4 regions of the Bacillus altitudinis genome follow, and region 1 is predicted to be linked to each of the others. Evidence: riboswitches for the same ligand, from Rfam matches in the RefSeq annotation. Region 1 holds a riboswitch; each other region holds the start of a gene.
What was found. Region 1 has a riboswitch for S-adenosylmethionine ahead of ID12_RS03990 (5-methyltetrahydropteroyltriglutamate--homocysteine S-methyltransferase). Riboswitches for the same ligand answer to the same signal wherever they lie in the genome.

Region 1 (7,658 bases):
CACCATAAAGTGATTGTATTAGACGATGACCCAACAGGCATTCAAACCGTACACGGCGTCTCTGTTTTCACCGATTGGTCAGAGAAAAGCATTGAAGCTGGTTTTCTTGAAGACAGCCGTATGTTCTTTATCTTAACCAACTCTCGCAGTATGACAGAGAAAGAAACGGCGGTTCTTCATGAAACGATCTCATCAACGATTGTGAAAACGGCTGAACGGCTTGATCAAGATTTCATCATTGTCAGCCGGGGAGACTCCACCCTGCGTGGACACTTCCCGCTAGAGACTGAAATTCTCAGAACGACCATTGAACAGCAAAGCTCCCGCCAATTTGACGGCGAAATCCTTCTTCCCTTTTTTAAAGAAGGCGGCCGCTTTACGATTGGCAATATTCACTACGTACAGGAAGGTCACGAATTAATTCCTGCTGGTGACACAGAATTTGCATTGGATCGTACATTCGGATTTCAATCTTCTCACCTAGGAGAATGGATCGAAGAGAAATCAAACGGATCGTTCACTAAGGAAAACACTACTTATATTTCTTTAGAAGATATCCGGGCTTTACGTATTGAACAAATCAAGGATCAGCTGATGACCGTGAAGGATTTTCAAAAAGTGGTTGTAAATGCAGTAGACTATGACGATGTCAAAGTCTTTGTCATTGCCCTCATAGATGCCATCAAAGCAGGTCAGCACTTTCTATTTAGAAGTGCGGCAGCTCTCACAAAAGTGCTTGGCGGTGTTGAGGATCAAGCACTATTAACTAGACAAGACTTAATACAGGAAGAAAGCACGCACGGTGGCCTCATCATGGTCGGTTCCCATGTCAAAAAAACAACCGAACAATTGCGAGCGCTACAGCAAAATAAAGACATCGCATTTATTGAATTTGATACACACCTCGTGTTAGAACCTGAAGCATTTCAAGAGGAAATTGACCGCGTGATTCAACAAACTGAACGGCTTTTAACAACCGGGCAATCGGTTGCTGTTTATACAAGGAGAGAACGGCTTGATCTTGGGGATGATCGTCAAGAGGAAGAATTGAAACTGTCTGTTCAGATTAGTGATGCTGTGACAAGCATTGTTCAGCGCCTCTCCATTCGCCCTAAGTACCTCATTGCCAAAGGTGGAATCACCTCTAGCGATATTGGAACAAGAGGACTCAGCGTCAAACGTGCGACCGTCGCAGGTCAAATCAAACCAGGTATTCCCGTTTGGCAAACAGGAGAAGAAAGCAAATTCCCATTTATGTCTTATGTGATTTTCCCGGGAAATGTTGGCTCAAAGGATACGTTAAAAGAAGCAGTAGACATACTTGAAGGATAAAGCAGAGGGGGCGTTCACGCTCCCTTATGCAGCACAAAGGAGGAAAGATCATGTCGTTAGTTTTTATCGGACTTGGCGTTTTGTTATTACTTTTACTCATGGTTGTCTTTAAGTTAAACGCTTTCATTTCGTTGATTATTGTCTCTTTAATCGTTGCCGTTTTAGAAGGCATGTCACCACTTGAAGCGATTGCTTCAGTCGAAAAAGGGCTTGGAAGTACACTCGGCCATCTGGCGTTGGTTCTTGGCTTTGGAGCGATGCTTGGTAAATTGATGGCTGATTCTGGCGGTGCTCAGCGTATTGCCATGACACTCATCGACCGCTTTGGTATCGGGAAAATCCAATGGGCGACGATGCTGACTGGATTTGTTATCGGAATTGCTCTATTTTATGAAACCGGATTCATTATTCTTATTCCATTAGTCTTTACCATTGCTCAAGCCGCAAGACTTCCTGTGTTGTATGTGGGAATGCCGCTCGTCGCTGCACTCATTACAACACATGGCTTCCTCCCTCCTCACCCAGGGCCGACAGCCATTGCCAATGTATTTCAAGCCAACATGGGACAAACCTTATTGGTTGGAATTATTTTAGCCATTCCTGCTGTTTTAGTAGGCGGACTTCTGTTTACGAAACTATTTAAGAAAGACCAACTGCATGCACACATTCCAAAGGACTTGTTTAATCCAAAGGAATTTACAGAAGAGGAAATGCCAAGCTTCGGCATTAGTATTTTCACCGCTATTTTACCTGTATTGCTCATGACATTCAGAGCATGTTTAGAAATTTTCTTCCCGTCCTCCCCGCTGCTACCGGCAGCTGAGTTTTTAGGCGAGCCGGCGATTGCCCTATTAATCTCTGTGCTGCTTGCCATCTACACATTTGGTCTTGGCAGAGGAAAGAGCATGCAGGACGTCATGAAGTCGATTACAGATTCAATTGGCTCCATTGCGATGATTTTATTGATCATTGCAGGCGGCGGCGCCTTTAAACAGGTGCTCATTGACAGCGGTGTTGATCAATACATTGCAGGGATTATGCAAGGAAGCACACTGTCTCCTCTGCTCCTCACTTGGCTGATTGCAGCTGTCCTTCGTGTCTCTTTAGGGTCAGCAACTGTCGCGGGTCTCACAGCAGCTGGCATTTCTGCACCGCTAATTGGTTTGACGGGAGTTAGCCCCGAACTAATGGTGATTGCAACAGGCGCCGGCAGTATAACATTCTCTCATGTGAATGATGCAGGTTTCTGGATTTACAAAGAATACTTTAATTTGTCGATGGCTCAAACTTTTAAAACTTGGACATTGATGGTGACTGTTCTATCACTTGTTGGATTAGCCGGTGTTCTCGTCGCTGATTTGTTTATGTAGGAAAATAAATAGGAAAAACCATTGACTTTTTCTCGAAAAGATTGAATAATTGTGTTTATTAAGAAAATTGAATCAAAGGTAACCTTATTAAGAGTGGTGGAGGGACTGGCCCTGTGAAACCCGGCAACCGCTGTTCCTAGGAACAGAATGGTGCTAATTCCTTAAGCAAGCTGATGCTTGTTTGAAGATAAGGCAGAGATCTCACAGTATATGATGCTCTTCCTTATCCAAGGAAGAGCTTTTTTATTTGATTTATAACCTGAAGAAAGAAGGGATTCAGCATGACACAAGTACAAACCATTGGTAAGAAAACAACAAAGCCGCCATTTCGCGCAGATCAAGTAGGGAGTTTACTTCGTTCTGAACGCATCAAAGAAGCACGTAAGCAAAAGGCAGACGGTACACTGACAGCAGAACAGCTCAGACAAATTGAAAACGAAGAAATCACTCGTATTGTAGAGAAGCAAAAAGAAATTGGATTAGAGGTTGTCACAGATGGAGAATTCAGACGTGCATGGTGGCATTTTGACTTTCTAGAAGGGCTTGATGGGGTCGAAGGATTTGAAGCAGACCAAGGCATTCAATTCCACAATACGACGACAAAAGCGAGAGGCATCAAAGTAACAGGTAAGATTGATTTTACTGATCATCCAATGCTAGAGGATTATCGCTTCCTTCACAGCATCGCGGGTGATCATACGGCTAAAATGACGATTCCAAGTCCGAATATGCTCTTTTTCCGTGGAAAGCTTGAAGAAGGTGTGTACGACAGCTTAGATGATTTTCACCATGACGTGGCACAAGCTTATAAAAAAGCCATCCGTGCTTTTTATGATGCAGGCTGCCGTTACTTACAGCTAGATGATACAGCTTGGGCTGTGTTCTTTTCTGAAAAAGGACATGAACAAATCAAAGCTTTTGGCCGCGAGGAAGATGAACTGCGTGAATCGTTTGCGAAAACAATCAATGAAGCGGTTGCCGATCGACCAGATGATTTAGTGATCACCATGCACATTTGCCGTGGTAACTTTAAATCAACTTGGGCAGCCGAAGGTGGTTATGAGGCAGCGGCAGAAACGATTTTTGCGGGTCTCGATTTGGATGGTCTCTTCTTAGAATTCGACGATGACCGTTCTGGTGGATTTGAACCCCTGCGTTATGTGAAAAATCCAAACCTTCAAATCGTACTAGGTCTTGTCACTTCAAAGTACGGAGAACTTGAACCCGTCGATCAGATCAAAAGACGAATCGAGGAAGCGGCTCAATATGTGGACATCAACCAAATCTGTTTGAGCCCACAATGCGGATTCGCCTCAACAGAGGAAGGCAATTTGTTAACAGAAGAGCAGCAATGGGAAAAGCTGCGTCATGTGATTGAGATTGCGGATCAAGTGTGGAAATAACACATCTAGTTCTAAGCTCTCAAAGCCTAGTTGTTAAAAAAAGAACTGCCAATTAGCAGTTCTTTTTTAGTTACGTAATCTTGATACGATATTTTCTTGTGACAGTTCTTTCTTCATACGTTTTGTGATAATGTATCGCACAAACCATTTATTTAATAGAACCAAGACAAGTAGAAGTCCAACAGCTGTTCCACCAATCCATAGAATGATCTCTCCCGGTAATTGTCCTAGCAGGAAAGCACCCAAGACAGCAATGAATAGTAACGCAACAATATACACTTTTAGGTTCATCTTATCTATACTACGATAGAATTGCTTGATCATATCCTTTGATGACATCCCATTTAAATACAAGGACAACAAATCTCGATTCAAAATACTAATCAGTGTATGCATCTGACCTCGATAAATAAAAGTAATCACCACAAATAAAATGATCTGAAATACGACAAGCAGTAAAAATGACAATTTTGAATTAGCAACTAGTTTCTCTAGCCCTTGCGCTTGATAGTATACAAAAACATCTTCTTCATCAAACATTCGATCAAACTGGTTCACAAATTCATAAATATCCTCGGTTTTATTTAAATTAACAATGAGTGTTCTAACACCATCGTAGTTCTCACCAATCTTAATTTGATTACTTAGCTTTTTATACAGATCAGGTGATAAGTAACTGTAATCTTTTAAGAAATAGTTCCCTTCTCCTTTGTAGTAATCAATATTCGCTTTTAATGGTTCCACTTCACCATCAAAAACTTTTATTTTTTTACCTTTAAATCTTTCTGGAAGCAGGATAGTGTTTTCTTTTAGATCTCCTTCATAACTCACAGTCTCTTTTGTTGTCGGATTGAATGATAAAGCCGACAATATATCCGTTTCTCCATTTGCTTCAATAGATAACGAGACGTCATATTCATAGACAATGTCTTTGACATTCGGCATACGCTTAATTTTATCTGTATCGTACTGATACTCACCAGTTTTCGAATATCCATTAATTAAAACCATTGATAGACGATCATTAGTCAATACGTTTTTATAAATATTATCGGCAGAAATCAAGATAGTAAATATGGAGAAAAAGATTAACATCAGTAAAACAAAATTCAAAACAGCTAATTTTCTCAGGGTCGGTCGATGTTTCTTTTTTAAATACTCAAAGACGAATGTTGTTTTCATATGGATTGGTCCTTTTTATTCAAGTCTTCAAATCGAAGGACGACATCAGCATGTTGCACTACGGTATCAGAATGTGTAACGACTAAAATGGTCCTCGTTTTCTTCAATTCAGATAACATACCAAGCATCATCTGAATATTATCTTTATCAAGGTTATTTGTTGGTTCATCTAATAGAATCAATGAATAATCAAACAGCATGATTTTCAAAAAAGCCGCGCGCTGCCTTTCTCCCCCTGATAAGTTGCTCACTGTGACATCAATTTTCTCGCTCATTTTGAGCTTCGCAGCCTGTTCCACTAATCTTTCATTTGAGATTTCTTGTTCGTTAATTAATGAGATAACGTGTAGATTTTCTCTGACAGTTAAAGACTCAATCAAGTTCAAATCCTGAAAAAAATAGGCGATTTTTTTGCGGTAATTATCAATCTGTTCTTGATTTGTAAAATCAATGGGCTGATTGAACAACGTCATCTTCCCAGTACTCGGTTTTTGAATCAATGCAATAATATTAATAAATGTCGTCTTCCCACTACCACTTTCTCCATGAAGGGCATAAAGGCCAGAGCCTTGAATATGTAAAGACAAATTTTTTAAGATGGTTGCATTCCCATATTGAAAACCAAGGTGGTCGACCTTTAAAATCGACGCATCTTCCTTATTATCTAAGTTCACTTGCCATCTCAATCCCCTCTAAATAAATTAAGTGTGTGATTTCCATAAACACCTAATTCAAAATCGTAACTTCCTTTAAATGTGTAATAACCTAAGCCACATTGAGAAGCTTCTATTTTCCTCCATCAAGATTCTATTAAAAAAGACTCACACAAAACGGAAGATACCACCATTAAACGACTAACTATACATGCTAATTTACCATTATATACACAGTACTTGTTTACAATATCATACATCAATAATGGTTGTTAATAAATATTCTAGTCATTACTTTAAACTATATTAATAACTTTAAACCGTAAAAAACAAAACCACTCATGTAGTTGAGTGGTTTTGTTTTTATATAATTTTTATGCGTCTAAATGCTTTCCATTTGTCGCAATCACTTGTTTATACCAATCAAAGCTTTTCTTTTTCTTTCGATCTAATGTACCGTTGCCTTCATTGTCGCGGTCGACATAAATGAAGCCGTAGCGTTTTTTCATTTCAGCTGTTGATGCACTGACAAGATCAATTGGGCCCCAGCTTGTGTAGCCGATCATATCAACGCCGTCTGCGATCGCTTCTCTTGCCTCAAGCAAATGACTTCTGAGGTAATCAATTCGGTAATCGTCTTGAATGGAGCCGTCTTCTTCTACTTGATCCACAGCACCCAATCCATTTTCTACGATAAACAATGGTTTTTGGTAGCGGTCATATAGTTGGTTTAGTGTTGTACGAAGTCCTTTTGGATCAATTTGCCAGCCCCAATCACTTGCTTCTAGATAAGGGTTTTTCACGCCTTCAAATAGGTTACCACCAGTCACTTGTCCAAGAACCTCTGGATCTGTACTTGTCACAAAACTCATATAATAGCTGAAGCCGATATAGTCGACTGTATGGTTTCTTAGAATGTCTTCGTCACCGTCTTGGAATTCAATGTTGATGTTATTTTCCAGGAAATAACGTTTCATGTATCCAGGGTAATAGCCTCTTGCCTGTACATCTGAGAAGAACAATGTTTTACGATCTTGATCAATCGCAGCAAACATATCTTCAGGTCTTGAGCTGTACGGATATGTGGTCATCGCTGCAATCATACAACCGATTTTCGCATCTGGAATGATTTCGTGTCCTGCTTTAACAGCTAGAGCACTTGCAACAAACTGATGATGCGCTGCTTGATATTGAATGCTCTTCTCGTCTTCGCCTTCTTCAAATACAAGGCCACCCCCTGTGAAAGGAGCATGTAACACAACGTTGATTTCATTAAAAGTCATCCAATATTTCACTTTATCTTTAAAGCGAGTGAACAATGTTTTAGCGTATGTTTCATAAAGACCCACAAGCTTACGGTTTCTCCATCCGCCATAGTTTTTCACAAGTGCAAGCGGCATTTCATAGTGAGAGATCGTGACAACTGGCTCAATTCCATGCTTATGCAGTTCATCAAATACTTTTTCATAGAAAGCGAGGCCTGCTTCATTCGGTTCCGCATCGTCGCCATTTGGGAAAATACGTGGCCAAGAAATGGATAGTCTGAAGCACTTGAATCCCATTTCTGCAAACAGGGCAATATCTTCTTTGTAGCGATGATAGAAGTCGATCGCATCATGATATAAGTTAAGGTCTTTCATTGATTCATCGAATGGGTGCATAATACCGTGTGGTGATACATCCGCTGTGGATAAGCCTTTTCCATCTTTGTTATAAGC
Region 2 (7,658 bases), 820 kb from region 1:
TGATTCATTTTGATGTGGTCAATCTCTGTTTAGCCCTTCTTTGCTACGGGCTTGGTGTATCCATTAAAGCGGTCATTGATATCGAAAATGGAAGAACGTCTACGATGGCCTTTTTATTGCCTGTCAGTATCATGAGCCTGATGGCCATTGGTTTTGCTTCTATGAAAATTGGGCTGAAAAAAGAAGGCTATGAATGGAAAGGAAGAAGGTACGAATGAAAAAAGTGATCATTATTGGCGGCGGACTTGGCGGGTTATCGGCTGCGATTCGCTTACAGTCAGGCGGTTTCCAGGTCACCATTTTAGAAAAAGAAGCTTCTTTAGGCGGGAAATTACAACGCCATCAAGCGTCTGGCTACTCTTTTGATTTAGGACCGAGTACCATTACAATGAAGGCGTATTTTGAGGAAGTATTTACCTCCTGTCATAGACGAATGGAGGATTATGTGACGTTTTATCCGATTTTCCCGCTTACTAAAAACGTTTTTTCAGATGGACATACGGTCGAGTTTACGCCAGATATTGAGCAAATGGAATCACAAATTGCAGTTTTTAGTCCAGAGGATGCACAGCAATACCGGGCATTTTTACAGGAATCGAAGAAGCTTTTTCAAATGGCAGAGGATCAGTTTTTAAATCGTTTATTATTGACCTGGAAGGATAAAGCGGATGTCAAGCTAATGAAAGCCCTTCTTGCTGTCAAACCTTTTACATCTGTTCAGCGCTTGCTACGTCAATATTTTCGTCATCCTCATACATTGGCGATGTTTGGCCGGTATGCGACTTACATTGGCTCTTCTCCATACGAGGCACCTGCTATTTTTAATATGATGGCTTATTTAGAAGGAGAAAAAGGCATTTATGGTATTAAGGGCGGTACGTATCGTTTAGTTGAGGCATTTGAGACACTGGCAAAGGAATTGGGTGTCCAAATTCATCTCAATGAATCAGCCAAAAAGATTCATGTAAAGAATAAGCGAATCCAAGGAGTTGAAACGGATCAGCAGTTATATGAGGCAGATCAAGTCATTGCGGGGGCAGATGCACTGACTGTTTATCGCCAATTAATTGATGAAGAAGACCGCCCGAGCTTTGGAAATCAAAAACTGGCAAACATTGAGCCATCGTTATCAGGTTTTGTTCTTTTGTTGGGCGTCCCTAAAGTCTATGAACAACTGTCTCATCACAACGTGTTTTTTCCAGAGAATTATGAACAAGAATTCAAGGATATTTTTCAGAAAAAACAGCTTCCTCATGATCCGACGCTTTACATCTGTTATTCAGGTCATTCAGAGCCAGCTTTAAGCGGAGGGCCAGGAAGAAGTAACTTGTTTGTATTGGCCAATGCGCCATATGTGACAAAAGAGCAAAATTGGGACATGCTAAAGGAGACATATGGCCAGCATATGAAAACAAAACTAAAGGAAAAGGGTCTCTTTGATCTTGACCAGCTTGTAGAATTTGAAGCGGTACAAACCCCGCTTGATTTACAGCAAAAAACGGGAGCGTATCATGGGGCCATTTATGGCATGTCGTCAAACTCATTCAAGCAGGCATTTTTTCGCATCAATAATCAATCAAAGGATATTGAAGGACTTTGGTTTGTTGGCGGCACAAGTCATCCAGGCGGCGGCACTCCGATGGTGACAAAATCAGGACAGCTCGTCGCAGAAGCCATCATCAAGCATTTGACGTAACACCGAATGAAAAGGAGAGAATTCAAGTGATTGTGGAAAAGAGAAGGTTCCCGTCGCCACATCCGCATATTCACTTATATACAGTGACATATGAGGCCGATGGACTTCGAATGAAGGGGCTGCTCGCTGAACCGGCCGGAGAAGGTCTCTATGACGGTTTTTTATATTTACGGGGCGGCATTAAAAATGTGGGAATGGTTAGACCTGGCCGAATTGTGCAATTTGCTGCGCAAGGGTTTGTCGTCTTTGCGCCCTTCTACCGAGGGAATCAAGGAGGCGAAGGGAACGAGGATTTTGCCGGAGAAGATCGGAAAGATGCATTTGCTGCATTTCAGCTGTTGAAGCATCATCAAAAGGTGAAGCAGGAGCGCATTCATATCTTTGGTTTTTCCCGCGGCGGAATTATGGGCATATGGACCGCTGTTGAAATGAAGCATGAGGCCGCTTCCTTTGTGACATGGGGAGGCGTAAGTGATATGAAGCTCACCTATGAAGAACGTGTGGATATGAGAAGAATGATGAAGCGTGTGATAGGAGGTCCTCCGCATAAGGTACCAGAAGCATATGAGGCTAGAACGCCTTTGAATCATGTGCACCAAATTGAAGCACCTGTCCTAATCATTCATGGGGAGCTGGATGAGAATGTATCCATTGAGCATGCGTATTTATTAGAAGATGCACTGCGTCAGCATGGCAAGTCTGTGGAAACATGGTATTTTCACGGATATCATCATTATTTCCCGCCACAGCATAACCGGGAGATTGTCAGACGGCTGACGACATGGATGCACAGCCGAAAAGGCGGAAATGTGGTAAAATAAACGGTAGAAAGAAATATAGAAAGTAGGGGGATTTTCATTATGGGAATGCCTGTTGAATTTAATACAATGATTGTCACAAAAGGAAAAGAGACAAGAATTGAAGAAAATGTGTTTGAGCTCATGAAGGAAGGGTACCGCATTTATCCATTAAATATTCCGCTTGAGGTGCGTAAAACGAAAGACGGAGAAAAAACAGGGACAGCACATGTTGAAAAGCTGGAGCTCACAGACAATGTCACGAAGGTGACGTACCGTCTTGTGTCATTACATTCAACGAACTAAAAAAGCTGAGGGATTCATTCCCTCAGCTTTTTCCTTTTGATTAGACGAGTGGTCCGCCTTTTGCTTCAATATCACTTGCTGCATGGCTGAATTTTTTAAAGTTCTTTTTAAATTCATTTGCAAGGAAGTGTGCTTTTTCTTTGTAAGCCTCTTGATCGTCCCATGTTTTAGCAGGCTGAAGCACTTCATCTGGCACTCCTGGAATATGAAGCGGGATGTGTAATCCGAAGATGTCGTCAGTGATCATTTCAGCGTTGTCAAGATCGCCTTCGATCGCTGCCTGCACCATTGCTCTTGTATGAGCAAGATTCATTCGTTTGCCCGTACCGTAGCCGCCGCCAGTCCAGCCTGTATTCACAAGGAATACTTTTGCGCCGTGCTCATCGATTTTTTTACCAAGCATTTCAGCATAGACATGAGCAGGAAGTGGCAAGAATGGTGAACCAAAGCAAGTAGAGAACGTTGTTTCTGGTGACGTCACGCCACGCTCAGTTCCAGCTAGTTTACTTGTGTAACCACTCAAGAAGTGGTACATGGCTTGTTCTTTCGTTAAACGGCTGATTGGAGGTAAAACGCCGAATGCATCAGCTGTTAAAAAGACGATGGCAGATGGGTGACCTGCAATACTTGGTTTCACGATGTTATCAATCATTTCGATTGGGTAAGCCGCACGTGTATTTTCAGTAAAGAATGTGTCATCATAATCTGCTTCACGTGTTTCTTCATCAAGTACTACATTTTCAAGCACTGATCCGAAGCTGATGGCTTTGTAAATTTGTGGTTCTTTTTCTTCACTTAAGTTCACGCATTTTGCATAGCATCCGCCTTCAATATTGAAGACACCTGTGTTAGACCAGCCATGCTCATCGTCTCCAATCAGCTTGCGGCTTGCACTTGCAGAAAGCGTCGTTTTTCCAGTACCTGAAAGGCCGAAAAATAAAGCAACATCGCCTTCTTGACCGACGTTAGCAGAGCAGTGCATTGATAAAATATCTTGTTCAGGAAGCAGGTAGTTCATAACAGAGAAAATGGATTTTTTCATCTCACCTGCATATTCTGTTCCACCGATCAGAATCGTCCGTTTTTCAAAAGAAACGATAATAAACGTTTCAGAGTTTGTGCCATCTGTTTCAGGATCTGCTTTAAAGTGAGGTGCAGATAAGATGGTGAAAGGTTTTTCGTTTGATGATGGTGTTGATCCATCAGGTCTGATGAATAGTTGCTTTGCAAAGAGATTGTGCCAAGCGAATTCATTTACAACTGTAATTGGCATACGGTATTTTTCGTCAGCACCGGCAAAACCATCAAAGACAAATAGTTCATCACGTTCTTTTAAGTATGACACAACCTTTGTATATAAACGATCAAATGCCTCTTTCGAGATCGGCTGATTGACTTGACCCCAATCAATTTTATGTTCAGAGTTTTCTTCTTTTACGATGAATTTATCTTTAGGCGAACGTCCAGTGTAGGCACCAGTTGTGGCGCGGACAGCACCAGTTGAAGTTAAAACGCCTTCATTACGTGCCAAAATCTTTTCAACAAGTTTCGGAACAGATAAATTTTGGTGCGTATTTTCTAATGAGAGCAATGACTGCAAATCTTCTTTTAAATCCACTGAGTTCATAAAAAAACCCTTCCTTTACCGTTGAATTTGTTTGTTTTGATTAGTATAACACATTGATAATAATAGTCTATACTATTTAAACATTTTTGTGTGTGTTTTTTCATTTCTGCTATGAAAATATGCTTTTTGGTGATGCTAATGATGAGGTGAAAAAAAGGGGAGATAATTCCTATGAACCATTGACATGACGCAAGGGTTTAAGATAAGATATCTTATTGAACGGATACTCTTATCCCGAGTTGGTGGAGGGACAGGCCCGATGAAGCCCAGCAACCGGTTTCTTATGAAAAAGGCATGAACATGCTGAGAAACCAAGGTGCTAACCTGATGCAAGGTACAAGAACACCTTGAGCGATAAGAGTGAAAGGCATGCGATCTCAGACCCTTTCCTCGCAATGAAGGAAATGGTTTTTTTATTTTTGGGATATCATATGAACAAATTGCCAATAACATCTCTAATATAAACATGTTGAAATATAAGAGGGAACGAGTTCCGTATCATATTGGAGGCCTCATCTTGGGATGATGTGGTCTTGTACAGGAGGAAATAGCCATTATGAGTCAAAATCGTCGTTTATTTACTTCAGAATCAGTGACCGAAGGACATCCAGATAAAATCTGTGATCAAATTTCAGACAGCATTTTGGATGAAATTTTAAAGAAAGATCCAAATGCACGTGTTGCCTGTGAAACTTCTGTAACAACCGGTCTCGTATTAGTAAGCGGTGAGATTACAACGTCTACTTATGTCGACATTCCAAAGACGGTGCGTGACACGATTAAGGAAATTGGCTACACACGTGCGAAATATGGTTTTGATGCGGAAACATGTGCGGTTCTTACATCAATTGATGAACAGTCTGCTGATATTGCGCAAGGTGTAGACAAAGCGCTTGAAGCACGTGAAGGAACAATGACTGAAGAAGAAATTGATGCGATCGGTGCAGGTGACCAAGGTTTGATGTTTGGTTTTGCAAACAACGAAACTGAAGAGCTTATGCCACTGCCGATTTCTCTTGCACATAAATTATCTCGCCGTTTAACAGAAGTACGCAAGAATGAAACACTTGCATACCTTCGTCCAGACGGAAAAACTCAAGTAACAGTTGAATATGATGAACAAAACAAACCAGTTCGTATTGATACGGTGGTTATTTCTACACAGCATGCACCAGAAGTGACGCTTGAACAAATTCAAAGCGACTTAAAAGAGCATGTCATCCGCCCTGTCGTTCCAAGTGAACTGATCGATGAAGAAACAAAATACTTCATCAACCCAACAGGCCGCTTTGTCATCGGTGGACCTCAAGGGGATGCTGGTTTAACTGGACGTAAAATCATCGTTGATACATATGGCGGGTATGCTCGTCACGGTGGCGGTGCTTTCTCTGGTAAGGATGCAACGAAGGTTGACCGTTCTGCAGCATATGCGGCTCGCTATGTAGCGAAAAACATCGTAGCAGCTGGTCTTGCAGATTCATGTGAAGTACAGCTTGCTTATGCAATTGGTGTTGCACAGCCTGTCTCCATTTCAATTGATACATTTGGAACAGGAAAAGCCTCTGAAGAGAAATTAATTGAAGTGGTACGTGCAAACTTTGATCTTCGTCCAGCCGGCATTATTAAAATGCTTGACTTACGTCGTCCGATCTATAAACAAACCGCTGCATATGGACATTTTGGCCGTCATGACTTGGATCTTCCATGGGAAAAAACGGATAAAGCCGACACGCTTCGCAAGGAAGCATTAGGAGAATAACAACATACAAAACCGCTTATTTTAAGCGGTTTTCCTTTTGATTAAAAAAAATTCTACAAAAAGCGTAAAAATGTGAAACAAAATTGGACAAAATACTGTCTAATTATAGGTCTACTTTTAAGAAATAACATAACGTGGAGGCAATAATATGTGTGGGTTTGTTGGTGTATTTAATCACCGTCCATTGTCCGAAACTACTGAGCAGGAAGAGTTAATTAAGCAAATGAATCGTCTCATCGTTCATCGAGGTCCGGATGATGAGGGGTACTTTCATGATGAGCATGTAGGATTTGGATTTAGACGTTTAAGTATTATAGATGTTGAACACGGAAAGCAGCCGCTTTCTTATGAAGATGAAAAATATTGGATTATTTTCAACGGAGAAATTTATAACTATGTGGAGCTGAAAGAAGAGCTTGTGAAAAAAGGCTATACGTTCAGCACAGATTCTGATACGGAAGTCCTTCTTGCCACATATCGCCACTATAAAGAAGAAGCGGCATCGAAGCTTCGCGGCATGTTTGCCTTTTTAATTTGGGATAAAGAAGCGCAGTTATTATATGGCGCAAGAGATCCTTTCGGCATTAAACCTCTCTATTTTACACAAATAGATGACCAAGTGTACTTTGCTTCTGAACGCAAAAGCTTAATGGCTGTGAATGAGAACATTTTATTTGATGAGACTGCTTTGCAGCAGTACATGTCTTTTCAGTTCGTTCCTGAGCCAAATACACTTGATCAAAAAGTGCACAAAGTTGAGCCAGGTCATCAGTTTACACTGCGTCCAGGCCAAGACATTGCATTTAAGACTTACTGGAAAGTTCAATTCAAACCTGAACAAACACAAGAGCAGAAATTAGTAGAAGAAGTACGTGATGCTATCTATGATTCTGTAAAAGTCCACATGAGAAGTGATGTGCCTGTTGGTTCATTCCTATCAGGCGGGATCGATTCTTCTTTCATCGTGTCGGTCGCAAAGGAATTTCACCCTGAACTGAAGACATTCTCTGTTGGTTTCCAGCAGGATGGATTCAGTGAAGTGGATGTAGCAAAAGAAACAGCTGATAAGCTGGGATTGCAAAACTTTAGTGCTGTGATTTCTCCTGAGGAATATATGAATGAGCTTCCGAAGATCGTCTGGCATTTAGATGATCCTTTGGCTGATCCAGCGGCGATTCCATTGTATTTCGTAGCAAAAGAAGCGAAAAAACAAGTCACAGTTGTTCTTTCAGGTGAGGGAGCAGACGAGCTGTTCGGTGGATATAATATTTATCGTGAGCCGCTATCTCTAAAGCCTTTTGAATCTGTACCATCCATGCTGAAAAAGCTTCTTCTTCGTCTGGCTCGTTTAATGCCAGAAGGAATGAAAGGGAAAAGCTTTATCGTTCGCGGCTGTACGCCATTAGAGGAACGTTATATCGGCAATGCAAAAATCTTTGAAGAGCCAGTGAAGAAAAACCTCTTAAAGCAGTA
Region 3 (7,658 bases), 1.2 Mb from region 1:
TTCGCTGTTGATATATCGGTTTGAACGACCTCTAGCTGTTCATCTGAAAGGGTCATGGAATAATTGGTCATGGCTTGTTCGACACTTTCAAAGCTGGCCTTCGTTTTTTGTACGTTCAGTAAGGTTTGAACTTCTGTTTCGCTTGATGACTGAATCTTTGTCATGCTCACAATAATAAAGGCAATTACGCCAACCGCTAAAAGAAGTGAAATGAGTGAGTTGAGCAAAATTTTGATGCGTAAGCTCATGATGCTGCCCCCTCTTCTTTCAGAAGTGTTTGCTTCAGTCCATTTAATTTTTTGGTCAATTTCTCAGCATCTTTGAGCACCCGGATTCTTGCCATATCGATTCCGTCATTACTTAAGTCATAAACGATATGTCCACTTTTGATTTTGCTGCTTTTGACGAGCTGTTCGCTGAATTGATAGACGACTTCATCTACTTTTTTGACCATAGACGAAATAACGGCTTTTTCAGCTGTATAATACTGATCGCTGTCCACGCCGATTGCATATTTGCCTTGCGCTTGCGCTTCTTTTAATACACCAACACCCGTATAACCGGCTGCGGCATATAAAACATCTGCTTTCTTTTTGATCATGTCTTTCGCTATGTTACTGCCTTTACCTGCATCACTAAATGTGCCAGCATACGTGGATACGACCTTAATTTTCGGATTCACTGATTTTGCGCCTTTTTGATAGCCTTGTTCAAATCGATGGATCACCTCTGCATCGACTCCGCCCACAAAACCAATGACATCGCTTTTTGTTGTCATGGCAGCAAGTGCTCCCGCTAAATAGCTGCCCTGCTCTTCTTTAAAAGTCACTGATGTGACATTTTTCAGTTCAGACACAGCATCAATGAGTAAAAATTGCTTTTTCGGATATTTTTTCGCTACCTTTTCTAAGTCTTCTTGCATACTGAAACCTACACCGATGATCAGGTCATTTCCATCTTTCACAAGCTCGGTCAGCCCTTTTTCATATGTATCGGTTTCTGCAATTTCTCTATAATCGAATTCAATGCCAAGCTCATCACGTGCTTTTTCTAATCCTTTAAATGATGAATCGTTAAATGATTGATCACCAAGACCATCATCCGTCAGCATGACACCAATATGCTTCGTATTTGATACCGGTGGTCCCCCCTGCTGATTGCTGCATGAGGCGAGTACCATGATCATAGCTGCCATCAGAAGTAATGAAATCTTCACTTTCATCCAAAAACACACTCCTTTTATCATCCTTACCCCTTATTTATCGGATTTGAGAGTCATTGTTTCAATGATAAAGTGAAGGATTTTCAGCTTTTTTCATGACTTTTTTCACTGAAAAAAACCATTATTTATGACAAAAATAAAAAAAGTGAGCAAATGCTCACTTTTTCTCGTATGTCCATCCTTCTTTTTGGTAAACAAGATCATTTTTCATCAGATGACCTAATGCTCGTTTGAAGGCTGCTTTGCTCATTTGAAATCTTTCCCGGATATCTTCTGGATCGCTTTTATCGCCGAAAGGCATTGCACCGTTTCTCGTTCTCATGTAAGTTAAGATTTCTTCTGCATCGACAGATAATGCATCCTGCTTTCTCGGAAGCAGAGAAACGTTTACAGTTCCGTCCTCTTTCACTGCAATGACGCGTCCTGTCACGGTCGATCCCAATCTAGGCTCTTCCTTTCGTTCCGTGCGGTGGATAAATCCACGCACGCCTGTATCTGTCAGCATAAAAGAACCTGTCGCAATTAAGCGATAGATTGTCCCCGTGATTTCTTTGTTCATTAACGTTTCTGGCGCCTCAGTAAACAATTCACTGATCACATCTTCAGTGGCTGGTTTTGCGAACATTCTCCCGTAACTTGTCACTTTGAGCATACAGTATAGTTTGTCGCCTTTTTTCGGCCACGCTTCCTCAAAAGGCGGGAGGTGTTCAGTTGCAACAAGTGCATCCTTTGACAAACCTATATCGACAAAAGCACCCATATCTTCTACAACGTCTACGACTTCTACCCAGTCGTATGTATGTGCATTGATTTTAGGAATTTTCATCGTCGCTGCCAGTCTTTCCTCATGATCTACATATAAGTAGACCTCTACTTCATCACGATCTCCAATATCCTCTGTCATCTCACTGCGATGTAGGAGAACAGAATCTTCGCCATCTGTTAAAAAGTAGCCGTATTCCATCTCGTTATCTATTTGCAAGGTCAGTTGCTCACCTGGTCTCATGTTCTCTTCCTTCCTATCTGCCCTTAAAAGAGCGTTCGTTCATCTTTTGATTCACTTTATTCTACTATACTTCTGTCATCATGAACATCTCTAGTTCTGTTAGCTAAAGTGGACAAACTGTACTTGAATTATACCGCATACATCTGAACTCTCTTCGATAAAGTTTCTTCTTCCCCTATGGGCATGATAAAATAGACGCAATATCTATAGTTGGAGGTCATATGTGATGGCAAAAGAAAGTTCATTTGATATTGTATCGAAGGTGGAGCTGCCAGAGGTGCAAAACGCCATTCAAGCAGCACTGAAAGAAATTAAAAACCGTTATGATTTTAAAGGAAGTAAAAGTGATATTTCACTAGAAAAAGAAGAACTCGTTCTCATTTCTGATGATGACTTCAAGCTGGAGCAGCTAAAGGATGTCCTTGTGACAAAACTGATTAAACGAAACGTACCGACTAAAAACATTGACTACGGAAAAACAGAACATGCCCTAGGTGGAACCGTTCGCCAGCGTGCAAAGCTGATTAGCGGGATTGATAAGGACAATGCCAAAAAGATCAATGCCTTGATCAAACAATCTGGTATAAAAGTAAAGTCGCAATTTCAAGATGACCAAGTGCGTGTGACAGGAAAAAATAAAGATGATTTACAAGAAGTGATTGCGCTTATGCGCAAGGCAGATTTACCGATTGACGTCCAATTTATAAATTTTCGATAAATTTCAAATTTTCCATTGATTATTTCCGATTTTTTCGATACAGTTGATGGAAGTTCAATTCATTGACATGTTCATATCGCTTTCTTATCAAGAGAGGCAGAGGGACTGGCCCTGTGAAGCCTCAGCAACCGGTGTAGTAGAAATCTATTTTCTATGACCAAGGTGCTAAATCCAGCAAGCAACTGCTTGGAAGATAAGAAGAAGAATTTCAATACAGCCAAAAAGTCTTCTTCTTATCAGAAGGCTTTTTTTGTTACATAGAAATAAGGAGGAAACCAATGGGCCTATTACAAGACTTACAAAATCGCGTACTGATTGCTGATGGAGCAATGGGAACACTTTTATACTCTTATGGCATTGACCGTTGCTTTGAAGAATTAAATTTATCAAAAGAAGATGAAGTCAAAAGAGTGCACGAGGCATATGTGCAAGCTGGAGCGGACATTATTCAAACGAACACATACGGTGCGAATTATATTAAACTATCCCGCTACGGTTTAGAAGAAGAAACAAAACGCATTAACACAAAAGCTGTACAAATTGCCAAAGCAGCCGCTGGCTCAGCTTATGTCCTTGGAACGATCGGTGGCATTCGAACATTTAACAAAAATGCCTACTCTTTAGACGAGATTAAACGGAGCTTTAGAGAACAGCTCTATATCCTTTTAAATGAAGAGCCTGATGGGTTACTGCTTGAAACATATTACGATATTGAAGAAGCAAAAGCCGTTCTTGAGATTGCTCGCAAAGAAACAGCGCTTCCGATTGTCATGAACGTCTCCATGCATGAGCAAGGTGTATTGCAGGACGGTACACCGCTAAAAGACGGCTTATCTGAATTATCCTCACTTGGCGCTGATGTCGTCGGCATTAACTGCCGATTAGGCCCTTATCATATGATTCAGGCACTTGAAGGCGTTCCACTTTTGCAAAATTCGCATTTATCTGTCTATCCAAACAGCAGTCTCCCCTCCCTTGAAGAAGGCAGACTCGTCTATGATACAGATAATGATTATTTCCGAAAAAGTGCACTTGAGTTTAGAAATCAGGGCGCACGAATCATTGGAGGCTGCTGCGGAACAACCCCTCAGCATATAAGCGCCATGGCTGAGGCGGTCAAAGATTTAGCACCTATCACCGAAAAAGAAGTGAAAGTATTAAAAGAAGAAATCATTTCCATCCAAGATCAACGGACAGAACCAGGTCTTGACGAGCTGGCTGTGAAAAAACGTTCGATTATCGTCGAGCTGGACCCGCCGAAGAAGCTGAACTTTGAAAAATTCCTCGTCGCAGCGAACGAATTAAAAAGTGCAGGCATTGATGCCCTCACACTGGCCGATAACTCTCTAGCTACCCCGCGTATTAGCAATGTGGCATGCGGCGCTTTATTAAAACAGCAGCTTGATATGCGTTCACTTGTCCATATCACATGTCGTGATCGCAATTTGATTGGACTCCAATCTCATTTAATGGGGCTAGACACGCTTGGACTAACCGATATTTTAGCCATCACAGGCGATCCGTCTAAAATTGGAGACTTCCCAGGTGCGACATCTGTGTATGATTTAACCTCCTTTGATTTGATCCGTCTGATCAAACAATTTAACGAGGGACTATCTTTCTCCGGGAAGCCGCTCGGGAAAAAGACTAATTTTTCTGTGGCTGGTGCGTTTAATCCAAATGTCCGTCATATTGATAAAGCGGTCAAACGCCTCGAGAAGAAAATCGAATACGGTGCCGATTATTTTATTTCACAACCTGTATACTCTGAGGAACAGCTTGTGAAGATTCATGAAGAAAGCCGACATTTAGATAAACCGATTTACATCGGTATTATGCCGCTAACAAGCAGCCGAAACGCAGAGTTTATTCATCATGAAATTCCCGGCATTAAATTGTCTGACTCGATTCGTGAGATTATGGCCAAGGCAGGCGAAAATAAAGAAAAGCAGCGGACAGAAGGGTTAGCGATTGCCCGCTCTTTATTAGATACAGCTTGCGAATTGTTTAATGGTATCTATTTAATTACCCCTTTCCTTCGATCAGATTTAACAGCAGAACTGACAACTTACATCCATCAGAAAGAAAAGGAGCCAAACATCCATGCCAACTATCACTGAACAGCTCAAAAAACGCATCCTCGTCCTTGACGGTGCAATGGGCACAATGATTCAAAACGCCGATCTCACAGCAGAGGATTTCGGCGGAGAAGAGTATGAGGGCTGTAACGAATATTTAAACGTCACAGCCCCTCACATTATCTCCACGATTCACCGGCAATACCTAGAGGCAAGTGCTGACCTCATTGAAACAAATACATTCGGTGCGACGAAGCTCGTTCTCGATGAATATGGACTTGGCCATCTCGCCTATGAATTGAACGTAAAAGCAGCTCAGCTGGCAAAGCGTGAAGCAGACCGTTTGTCGACGCCAGACTGGCCCCGCTTTGTAGTAGGCGCAATGGGGCCCACTACAAAAACATTATCCGTGACAGGCGGCACAACGTTTGAAGAGCTCGTTGCAAATTATGAAGAACAAGCCCGCGCCCTGATTGATGGGAAATGTGATGCTCTTCTTTTAGAAACGAGTCAAGACATGCTGAATGTCAAAGCTGGTTTTAAAGGCATTCAAGAAGCCTTTCACGCGACCGGTATTGAGCTGCCACTGATGGTGTCAGGGACGATTGAACCAATGGGCACCACCCTTGCTGGTCAAGATATTGAAGCCTTTTATATTTCACTTGAGCATATGAAACCAATCAGCGTCGGACTAAACTGTGCAACTGGTCCAGAATTTATGACAGACCATATCCGTACACTCTCCTCCATCTCAAAGTCGGCTGTCAGCTGCTATCCAAACGCTGGTCTCCCTGATGAAGAAGGGCAATATCACGAATCCCCTGCTTCGCTTGCTAAAAAAATTGCCGCTTTTGCAAAAGAAGGCTGGTTAAATATCGTCGGCGGCTGCTGCGGTACAACGCCTGCACATATTCAGGCATTGTCAGATGAAGTACGTTCGCTTCAGCCCCGCAGCATGACGCATGAGTCATCACCGCATACCGTATCAGGCATCGAGCCCCTCATTTATGAAGAAGCGATGCGCCCCCTCTTTGTTGGTGAGCGCACAAATGTCATTGGTTCACGCAAATTCAAACGGCTCATCGCAGAACAAAAGTTTGAAGAGGCGGCAGAAATTGCCCGTGCTCAAGTGAAAAATGGCGCTCACGTCATTGATGTGTGTCTAGCAGACCCTGATCGTGATGAGATAGCAGACATGGAAGGCTTTTTAAAAGAAGCCATGAAAAAAGTGAAAGCTCCTTTTGTCATTGATTCAACCGATAAACATGTCATCGAAAAAGCACTCATGTATTCTCAAGGAAAAGCCATTATCAATTCTATTAATTTAGAGGATGGAGAAGAGCGCTTTGAAGAGATTCTTCCGCTTGTCAAGCTATATGGCGGCGCACTTGTTGTTGGAACAATCGATGAAACAGGGATGGCCGTCACAGCAGATCGAAAACTTGAGATTGCCGTAAGATCCCATGACCTGCTCACGAAAAAATATGGAATCCCTGCGAGTGATATCATTTTTGACCCGCTTGTCTTTCCAGTAGGTACTGGAGACGAACAGTATATTGGTGCTGCTGAAGAGACGATTAAAGGCATTGAGCGAATCAAAGCAGCACTGCCTGAATGTCTCACCATTTTAGGCATTAGTAACGTGTCTTTCGGACTCCCGCCAGTTGGTAGAGAAATATTGAATGCCGTTTATTTGTATCACTGCGTCAAAGCAGGGCTTGATTATGCGATCGTGAATACTGAAAAGCTTGAACGCTTCGCTTCAATTCCAAAGGAAGAAATCAAGCTGGCTGAAACTTTACTTTATGAAACAAATGATCAAACCCTTGCTGAGTTCACCCAATTTTATCGCGGGAAAAAGAAAACAGAGAAGAAACCAAAGATCTCCTTATCACTTGATGAAAGGCTGGCACTCTATGTCGTCGAAGGGACGAAAGAAGGCCTGATTGATGATTTGGCCCTTGCTTTGGAGAAATTTGAATCACCTCTTCATGTCATCAATGGACCATTAATGCAGGGAATGTCAGAGGTTGGGCGCCTTTTTAATCAAAACGAATTGATTGTAGCTGAAGTCCTCCAATCCGCTGAGGTCATGAAAGCATCTGTTTCATACCTTGAGCAATTTATGGAGAAAAAGGACGCAAGCGGCAAAGGGAAGATTCTCCTCGCCACCGTCAAAGGCGATGTCCATGATATAGGGAAAAACCTGGTCGACATCATTTTGAGCAATAATGGCTTTCACGTCGTCGATCTCGGAATCAAAGTAACCCCACAAACATTGATTGAAGCGGTGCAAAAAGAAAAGCCAGATATGATTGGATTATCAGGTTTACTTGTCAAATCAGCACAGCAAATGGTCTTGACCGCTCAAGATTTACAAAAAGCAAACATCTCTGTTCCCATTTTGGTGGGCGGCGCGGCGCTTTCACGGAAGTTTACGAAGATGAAAATTTCGCCTCAATATGATGGTCCCGTCCTTTACGCCAAAGATGCAATGGACGGCCTGTCTTTAGCGAATGAATTAAGAGCGAATCCTCTTCAATTTCAAACAAAACCCTTAGAGGACCAAGAAGCACTCCATAAGGAAAAAGAAACAACGCAGCCAAAAGCTGTGATTGAATTACTAGAAAAACG
Region 4 (7,658 bases), 1.7 Mb from region 1:
TTGCAAAACTGAGAAGAGTAGATATTACACTAGGCCCTGAAATGAAATCAACAGGTGAAGTCATGGGGAAAGATGTCACAATCGAAAAAGCCCTCTATAAAGGGTTGATTGCATCAGGCATTCAAATTCCAAAAGACGGAACGGTTCTCCTGACAGTGGCTGATAAAGATAAAGAAGAAGGACTTGAGATTGCAAGAAGATTCCATTCCATCGGCTATCATATTTTAGCAACAGAAGGAACAGCGAATTACTTAAAACAAGCTTCCATTCCATCAAGTGTTGTCGGCAAAATAGGAGAAGAAGGAAAGAATCTGCTGGATGTCATTCGAAATGGTGAAGCCCAATTTGTCATCAACACCTTAACAAAAGGAAAACAGCCGGCAAGAGACGGCTTTAGAATTAGACGTGAATCTGTTGAAAATGGTGTCGCTTGCTTAACGTCACTAGATACAGCGGAAGCGATTTTAAGAGTGCTAGAGAGCATGACATTTAGAGCAGATGAAATGCCAGAAGTGAAAACGAATGCTGAGGTGACAGTAACGATATGAAAAAAGCATACTTGACGGTCGTCTCAAACCGAGAGATCGCTGATCATATTTACGAAATGACATTAAAAGGTGATCTTGTTGAATCCTTTCAAACAGCTGGACAGTTTCTTCATATTAAGGTCAGTGAATCCATGACACCGCTGCTGAGAAGACCGATCAGTATTGCCAACATTCATGCCGAAAAGCAAGAAGCAACCATCATTTACCGCGCAGAGGGAGAGGGCACAAAGCTCCTTTCCCAAAAGCGGGCGGGAGAGTCAGTCGATGTGTTAGGACCGCTTGGAAACGGCTATGACCCTTCAGTCGTTCAGGCCGGACAGACCGCATTATTAGTCGGTGGAGGAATCGGTGTGCCTCCGTTATATGAACTGTCTAAGCGGTTAACGAAAAAAGGCGTCATCGTAAAACATGTTCTCGGTTTTCAATCGAAAAAGGATGTATTTTATGAGGAGAAGTTTCAAGCACTCGGAGATACGTTTATCGCAACCGTTGATGGGACATATGGTTCGAAAGGTTTCGTGACAAATGTCATTGAAGAGAATGAGCTGGACTTTGATGTCTTGCTTTCCTGTGGACCGACACCTATGTTAAAAGCACTAAAAGACTCTTATCCCGATAAGCCTGTCTATATTTCAATGGAAGAACGAATGGGCTGCGGAATCGGTGCATGCTTTGCTTGTGTCTGTCATACCGATCAGCACGAGAAACCGTACGTTAAAGTTTGTCTGGATGGACCTGTTTTTAAAGCGGAGGAGGTGGCGCTATCATGCTAAACATCGAATTACCCGGCTTATCTTTAAAAAATCCAATCATTCCTGCATCAGGCTGTTTTGGATTTGGAAAAGAATTCGCATCATTATATGACCTTTCCTTGCTGGGCGGCATCATGATTAAAGCCACGACCCTTGAACCGAGATTTGGCAACCCGACACCTAGGGTAGCTGAGACAGGAGCCGGTATGCTGAATGCGATTGGTCTCCAAAATCCAGGTCTAAAAGGCGTGCTTGAACATGAATTACCTTGGCTTGAGCAGTTCGATACCCCTATTATTGCCAATGTTGCTGGATCACAAGTTGATGATTATGTTGAAGTAGCAAAGCAAATTAGTCAAGCAAGCAATGTTCACGCCCTTGAACTGAATATCTCGTGTCCGAATGTGAAAACAGGCGGAATTGCCTTTGGGACCGATCCAGAAATGGCGGCCACATTGACAAAAGCTGTCAAGGAAGTTTCCTCCGTTCCTGTTTATGTGAAGCTGTCACCTAATGTAGCCAATATCGTTGAGATTGCTAAAGCGATTGAATCGGCTGGAGCGGATGGACTCACCATGATCAATACCTTGATTGGGATGCGTTTAGATTTAAAAACAGGCAAACCCATTCTTGCCAATAAAACAGGCGGATTATCAGGTCCTGCTGTAAAACCTGTTGCCATCCGAATGGTGCATGAGGTCAGTCAGGCCGTTTCTATTCCGATTATTGGGATGGGCGGGGTGCAAAGCGCTGAAGATGTACTTGAATTTTTACTAGCTGGTGCAAGTGCGGTAGCTGTTGGGACAGCCAATTTTGTGAACCCATTTATTTGCCCGGAAATCATTGATGAACTGCCGAATGTGTTAGCGGCTTATGGGTATTCATCTGTAGAGGAATGCATCGGAAGGAGCTGGAAACATGAAGCACTTGCCCATCATCGCGCTTGATTTTCCATCAGGACAGGAGGCGCACGCCTTTTTAGATCGTTTTGAAGGTACTCCATTATTCGTAAAGGTTGGCATGGAGCTGTTTTACCAAGAAGGTCCTGCCATTATTGACGCACTGAAAGAAAAAAATTGCCGTATTTTCCTTGATCTGAAGCTTCATGACATTCCAACAACCGTGCAAAAAGCGATGAACCGGCTTGCTGCACTTGGTGTTGATTTGGTGAATGTGCATGCAGCCGGCGGGAAAAGAATGATGCAGGCGGCCATAGAGGGGCTTGAAAGCGGAACCCCTGCCGGCCAAAATCGCCCAGGCATTATTGCAGTGACCCAGCTGACAAGCACGTCAGAAGATATGATGAAAAAAGAATTACTAATTGACCGCCCATTGCAAGAGGCGGTGCTTCATTATGGACAATTGGCATATGAAAGTGGACTTGATGGTGTGGTGTGCTCTGTTCATGAATCAAAACAGCTTCATGAACAAATCTCTCCTTCCTTTCTCACTGTGACGCCAGGAATTCGCTTACCAAATGATCAAACGGATGACCAAAAGCGTGTGGCGACACCTGCCTTTGCCAAAGAACAGGGTGTTTCACAGATTGTTGTGGGAAGATCGATCACAAAAGCCACAAACCCAGTGGAAGCTTATCAACAAATTTTGAAAGAGTGGGAGTGACTGCCGGATGAAAACGAAAATCGCGAAGCATTTATTACAAATCAAAGCTGTCTCTTTAAAACCAGACGAACCATTTACATGGGCGAGCGGTATCAAATCACCGATTTACTGTGACAATCGCCTCACCTTGTCTTATCCTGAGGTCAGAGGGGACATTGCGGAAGGTTTAAAAGACTTGATTCTCACTCATTTTGAAGGAGCGGAAGTTGTCGCAGGTACAGCTACAGCTGGCATTCCTCATGCGGCATTAGCAGCTGATCGTCTGAACGTACCGATGTGTTATGTAAGAAGTAAACCAAAAGCACACGGAAAAGGAAATCAAATTGAAGGAGCCGTATCACCTGGCCAAAAGGTGGTTGTCGTAGAAGACCTCATCTCAACTGGAGGCAGCGTTCTTGAAGTTGTGGCTGCTCTAGAAGAAGAAGGCTGTGACGTACTCGGAGTTGTTGCGATCTTCACTTATGGACTGCCAAAAGCAACTGCGGCTTTTCAAGAGAAAAACATTCCCTATGTCACGCTGACAGACTATGACACACTGACAGAAGTGGCACTTGAGCTAAAAGCAATCGAGTCTTCTGCTATGAATAAACTAAAACGCTGGAGACAGGATCCTTCGTCTGAATCTTGGATGGAAGAAACGGTCTAAAAAGCTTGTTTTGTTTTAAAAAAAGCTGTGCTGCGCTGCACAGTTTTTTATTTGGTTAAAAATAGTAAAATAGACTCAAATTTAAATAAAAACTAATCCTATCAATAAAGTCGGGTTGACTTTTGTTTGAATTGTGTTAATATTTAATACAAATTAAAACTCTTATCCAGAGAGGTGGAGGGACTGGCCCGATGAAGCCCGGCAACCTGCGATTTGCAAGGTGCTACTTCCTGCAAAATGATTCTATTTTGAAAGATAAGGAAATCGTGAGCTTCCTCATCTTTCTTTCGGACTGAAAGAAAGTTTTTTTATTTTAACGGTGAGGAGGAAGAGGAGATGGAACTGAAACAAAACCAGGATGAGGACTTAGTGAAGCACATGCAAGAGCTGATTGGGGATATGAAATTCGGTTCAATTACGTTGATCGTTCAGGACGGTCAAGTGATTCAAGTGGAAAAAAATGAAAAAATCAGATTAAAGTAGTGCGGAGAATAGCAATAGAAGCAGTACTCCGGAAGGGGAGAAACAATGTTAACTTATGAAAATTGGCAAGAGCCGTCCATTACATTTCAAGAGGACGATTTGTATAAAGGGGCCCTATCTGTGCTGAAATGGGCGTACGGCCACTATGGTGATCAGCTCGTTTATGCATGCAGTTTTGGCATTGAGGGCATTGTCTTGATCGATCTTATTGCGAAAGTAAAAAAAGATGCAAGAATTGTCTTTTTAGATACAGGTCTGCATTTCAAGGAAACATACGACACCATTGATGCAGTTAGGGAAAGATATCCCGGGTTAGACATCGTGCTGAAAACACCTGAGCTGACGGTGGAAGAGCAGAATGAGCAGCATGGTGATAAATTATGGGAAACGAATCCTCAAAGCTGCTGCCATATGAGAAAGGTCATTCCATTGCAAGAGGCACTATCTGGCTATCCGGCATGGCTGTCTGGTTTAAGAAGAGAGCAGTCGCCTAAACGAGCAGGTACGAACTTCTTAAATAAGGATGAAAAATTCCAATCAGTCAAAGTATGTCCGCTCATCCACTGGACGTGGAAGGACATATGGAGATATGCGTCTAGAGAGGATCTTACTTATAATCCGCTGCATGACCAAGGATATCCGAGCATCGGGTGTGCACCGTGTACACAGCCGGCATTTACTGCTGATGATTTGCGTTCTGGAAGATGGTCAGGGACAGCAAAGACTGAGTGCGGATTACATGAGTAAGGGAGCATAATGTATGGAAATCGCCGCAATTTTATTTAGCTTATTCTTTGCTTTAAATATTGGCGCAAGCGGAGCAGCCGCTTCGATGGGCATCGCATATGGTTCAGGTGCGATCAAAAAGCCAATATACGCGCTCAGCGTTTGTGCGGTTGGAATATTAGCAGGTTCAGTGATTGGCGGCGGTGAGGTCGTCAAAACGATCAGCTCCGGGATTATGCCGGAATCTGTCATCACACTTGAAATTGTGTGTATCATCATTGGCTCGGCCGCATTATCACTTTTCATAGCGAATCTCTTGGCCATTCCTTTATCCACAAGTGAGGTCACGGTAGGAGCTGTGGTCGGTGTGGCAGCCGCATATAAAGTGCTGTATGTGAAATCGATCTTAGTCATTGTCTCTTTTTGGGTGATTATTCCGATTGTTGCCTTTGTTTTTACCTTTGCTGTTGTCAAAATCATCAGATTGTTCCCTAAACGGACGTTATCCAAAAAAGGTACATTGATCTTGTCTGTTGTTTTGATTATCAGTGGGTTTTTAGAAGCATTTTCAGCCGGCATGAACAATGTCGCCAATGCGGTCGGCCCGCTTGTCGCGTCAGGTGTTTTAACAGTCGGGCAAGGAACCCTTTACGGCGGAATCTTTGTGGCCATTGGGGCGCTGCTTCTAGGAAGAAGGGTACTAGAAACAAACGGAAAGAAAATTACACGCTATCAAACGGGTGAAGGCATTCTATTATCGAGCACCGGTGCAGGACTTGTCATCGTCAGCTCTATATTCGGACTCCCTGTTCCCCTTACTCAAATTACCTCCTCGTCCATTATTGGGCTAGGTATGGCAAAGGGTGGACCGAACATATTCCATAAACATGTTGTGAAAAAAATGCTGAAGGTATGGGTTGTGTCACCTTTCTTATCACTTAGTCTATCTTATTTGCTAGTAAGCCTTTTCTTAAAAGGAGACTATTACTCTATCTTTATCATGATGAGTGTACTGCTAGCTTCACTAGGTGCACTGAGTCTTATGAAGGCAGTTAAAAATGAGAGCAGCTCGATTCATGAACAGGGCGGCGGGATTTAAATATAAATCCGACTATTAACATCTAATAAATATGAACATTGAGAGGAAGATGAACAAATGAGTTTAACACCACATGGTGGCGTATTAATTAATCGAGTAAATGAAGAATTTGATCTAAGCACAGCTGCGAAAGAAATTGAGCTGGATGCCATCTCTTTTGCAGACCTTGAACTCATCGCAATTGGCGGGTATAGTCCAATTGAAGGGTTTTTAACGAAAGCTGATTATGAAGCAGTTGTCAGCAGTATGCGACTAGCAAGTGGTGTCGTTTGGTCTCTTCCGATTACTTTGCCTGTCACAAAGGAAAAAGCAGCGGAGATCAATCAAGGTGACATTGTTCGTCTATCGTATAATGGAACAGTATACGGGGTCATTGAGGTGGAAGATCAATACACACCTGATAAGGAAAAAGAAGCAGTGAATGTGTATAAAACAGATGACCGCAATCACCCAGGCGTGAAAAAATTATTTGAACGCGGTGATACGTATATTGGTGGTAAAATTACACTGACGAAACGCAGTGAAAAACCTTTCCCGCAATTTACGTATGAGCCAGAAGAAACAAGAAAACATTTTAAAGAAAACGGCTGGAAAACCATTGTCGGTTTCCAAACGAGAAACCCAGTCCATCGTGCGCATGAATACATTCAAAAGACAGCACTGGAAACAGTAGATGGTCTATTTCTAAATCCACTTGTTGGTGAAACAAAATCTGATGATATTCCAGCAGATGTAAGAATGAAAAGCTATCAAGTGTTACTGAACGGTTATTACCCGAAAGACCGCGTCTTTTTAGGTGTTTTTCCTGCTGCCATGCGTTATGCTGGACCAAAGGAAGCGATTTTTCATGCGCTTGTGCGTAAAAATTATGGCTGTACACATTTTATTGTCGGCAGAGATCATGCGGGTGTTGGTGATTATTACGGCACATACGAAGCGCAGGAGCTATTTGAACAATTTACAAGCGAAGAAATTGGAATTACACCATTAAAATTTGAGCACAGCTTTTACTGCAATACATGTGAAGCCATGGCAACACCAAAAACATGCCCACATGATAAAAGCGAACATGTCATTCTTTCAGGTACAAAGGTCAGAACGATGCTGAGAAATGGTGAATTACCACCGAGCACGTTCAGCCGAAAAGAAGTCATTGAAACATTAATCGAAGGATTAAAAACGACGGTATCTTAAAGGAGGATATGACATGAGCAACGAACATATCGTGTGGCATGATTCATCTATTACTAAAAAAGAATATCAACAGAAAAACAACCATACAAGCGGGATCATTTGGCTGACAGGTCTAAGCGGTTCAGGTAAATCGACGATCGCCAACGCAGCGGCTCGAGAGCTCTTTGAACAGGGGTACCAAGTGACAGTCCTTGACGGCGATAACGTACGCCATGGACTCAATAAAGACTTAGGCTTTTCAGATGACGACAGAAAAGAGAACATTCGGCGCATCGGTGAAGTGGCGAAATTATTTGTTGAGCAAGGAACGATTGTCATTACTGCTTTTATTTCACCATTTCAAGAAGACCGCCAAATCGTAAGACAGTTAGTCGAAGACGGAGAATTTCACGAAGTGTTTGTGAAATGTGATCTGAACGTGTGTGAAGAGCGTGATCCAAAGGGATTATATAAAAAAGCAAGAAACGGCGAAATTCCATTTTTCACGGGAATCGATTCACCATACGAAGAGCCAGCTGCGCCTGAGCTTGTTCTAGATACAGGTGAATTATCACGCGAGGAGTCAAAACAGCGGCTTGTTGAATATG

Region 2: linked by a shared signal. The riboswitch ahead of metK (methionine adenosyltransferase) and the one ahead of ID12_RS03990 (5-methyltetrahydropteroyltriglutamate--homocysteine S-methyltransferase) in region 1 are both predicted to bind S-adenosylmethionine.
Region 3: linked by a shared signal. The riboswitch ahead of ID12_RS10165 (bifunctional homocysteine S-methyltransferase/methylenetetrahydrofolate reductase) and the one ahead of ID12_RS03990 (5-methyltetrahydropteroyltriglutamate--homocysteine S-methyltransferase) in region 1 are both predicted to bind S-adenosylmethionine.
Region 4: linked by a shared signal. The riboswitch ahead of ID12_RS18995 (YezD family protein) and the one ahead of ID12_RS03990 (5-methyltetrahydropteroyltriglutamate--homocysteine S-methyltransferase) in region 1 are both predicted to bind S-adenosylmethionine.

What each region holds. Positions count from the first base shown of each region.
Region 1 covers NZ_CP009108.1:783,147-790,804, forward strand. The annotation lists gene ID12_RS03980 (four-carbon acid sugar kinase family protein) at 1-1,332, shown strand, start outside; gene ID12_RS03985 (gluconate:H+ symporter) at 1,383-2,702, shown strand; SAM riboswitch class I at 2,784-2,896, shown strand; gene ID12_RS03990 (5-methyltetrahydropteroyltriglutamate--homocysteine S-methyltransferase) at 2,984-4,105, shown strand; gene ID12_RS03995 (hypothetical protein) at 4,172-5,116, opposite strand; gene ID12_RS04000 (ATP-binding cassette domain-containing protein) at 5,284-5,961, opposite strand; gene ID12_RS04005 (aryl-phospho-beta-d-glucosidase) at 6,315-7,658, opposite strand, start outside.
Region 2 covers NZ_CP009108.1:3,633,783-3,641,440, reverse strand. The annotation lists gene ID12_RS18355 (glycosyltransferase family 2 protein) at 1-218, shown strand, start outside; gene ID12_RS18350 (phytoene desaturase family protein) at 215-1,696, shown strand; gene ID12_RS18345 (alpha/beta hydrolase family protein) at 1,723-2,517, shown strand; gene ID12_RS18340 (DUF2584 domain-containing protein) at 2,557-2,799, shown strand; gene pckA (phosphoenolpyruvate carboxykinase (ATP)) at 2,840-4,426, opposite strand; SAM riboswitch class I at 4,653-4,787, shown strand; gene metK (methionine adenosyltransferase) at 4,983-6,185, shown strand; gene asnB (asparagine synthase (glutamine-hydrolyzing)) at 6,334-7,658, shown strand, end outside.
Region 3 covers NZ_CP009108.1:2,026,621-2,034,278, reverse strand. The annotation lists gene ID12_RS10185 (methyl-accepting chemotaxis protein) at 1-248, opposite strand, end outside; gene ID12_RS10180 (BMP family lipoprotein) at 245-1,222, opposite strand; gene ID12_RS10175 (CvfB family protein) at 1,380-2,228, opposite strand; gene ID12_RS10170 (YajQ family cyclic di-GMP-binding protein) at 2,455-2,946, shown strand; SAM riboswitch class I at 3,028-3,146, shown strand; gene ID12_RS10165 (bifunctional homocysteine S-methyltransferase/methylenetetrahydrofolate reductase) at 3,225-5,066, shown strand; gene metH (methionine synthase) at 5,050-7,658, shown strand, end outside.
Region 4 covers NZ_CP009108.1:2,434,672-2,442,329, forward strand. The annotation lists gene carB (carbamoyl-phosphate synthase (glutamine-hydrolyzing) large subunit) at 1-548, shown strand, start outside; gene ID12_RS12245 (dihydroorotate dehydrogenase electron transfer subunit) at 545-1,321, shown strand; gene ID12_RS12250 (dihydroorotate dehydrogenase) at 1,315-2,247, shown strand; gene pyrF (orotidine-5'-phosphate decarboxylase) at 2,219-2,923, shown strand; gene pyrE (orotate phosphoribosyltransferase) at 2,931-3,569, shown strand; SAM riboswitch class I at 3,729-3,831, shown strand; gene ID12_RS18995 (YezD family protein) at 3,906-4,052, shown strand; gene ID12_RS12265 (phosphoadenylyl-sulfate reductase) at 4,098-4,799, shown strand; gene ID12_RS12270 (sulfate permease) at 4,813-5,877, shown strand; gene sat (sulfate adenylyltransferase) at 5,935-7,071, shown strand; gene cysC (adenylyl-sulfate kinase) at 7,085-7,658, shown strand, end outside.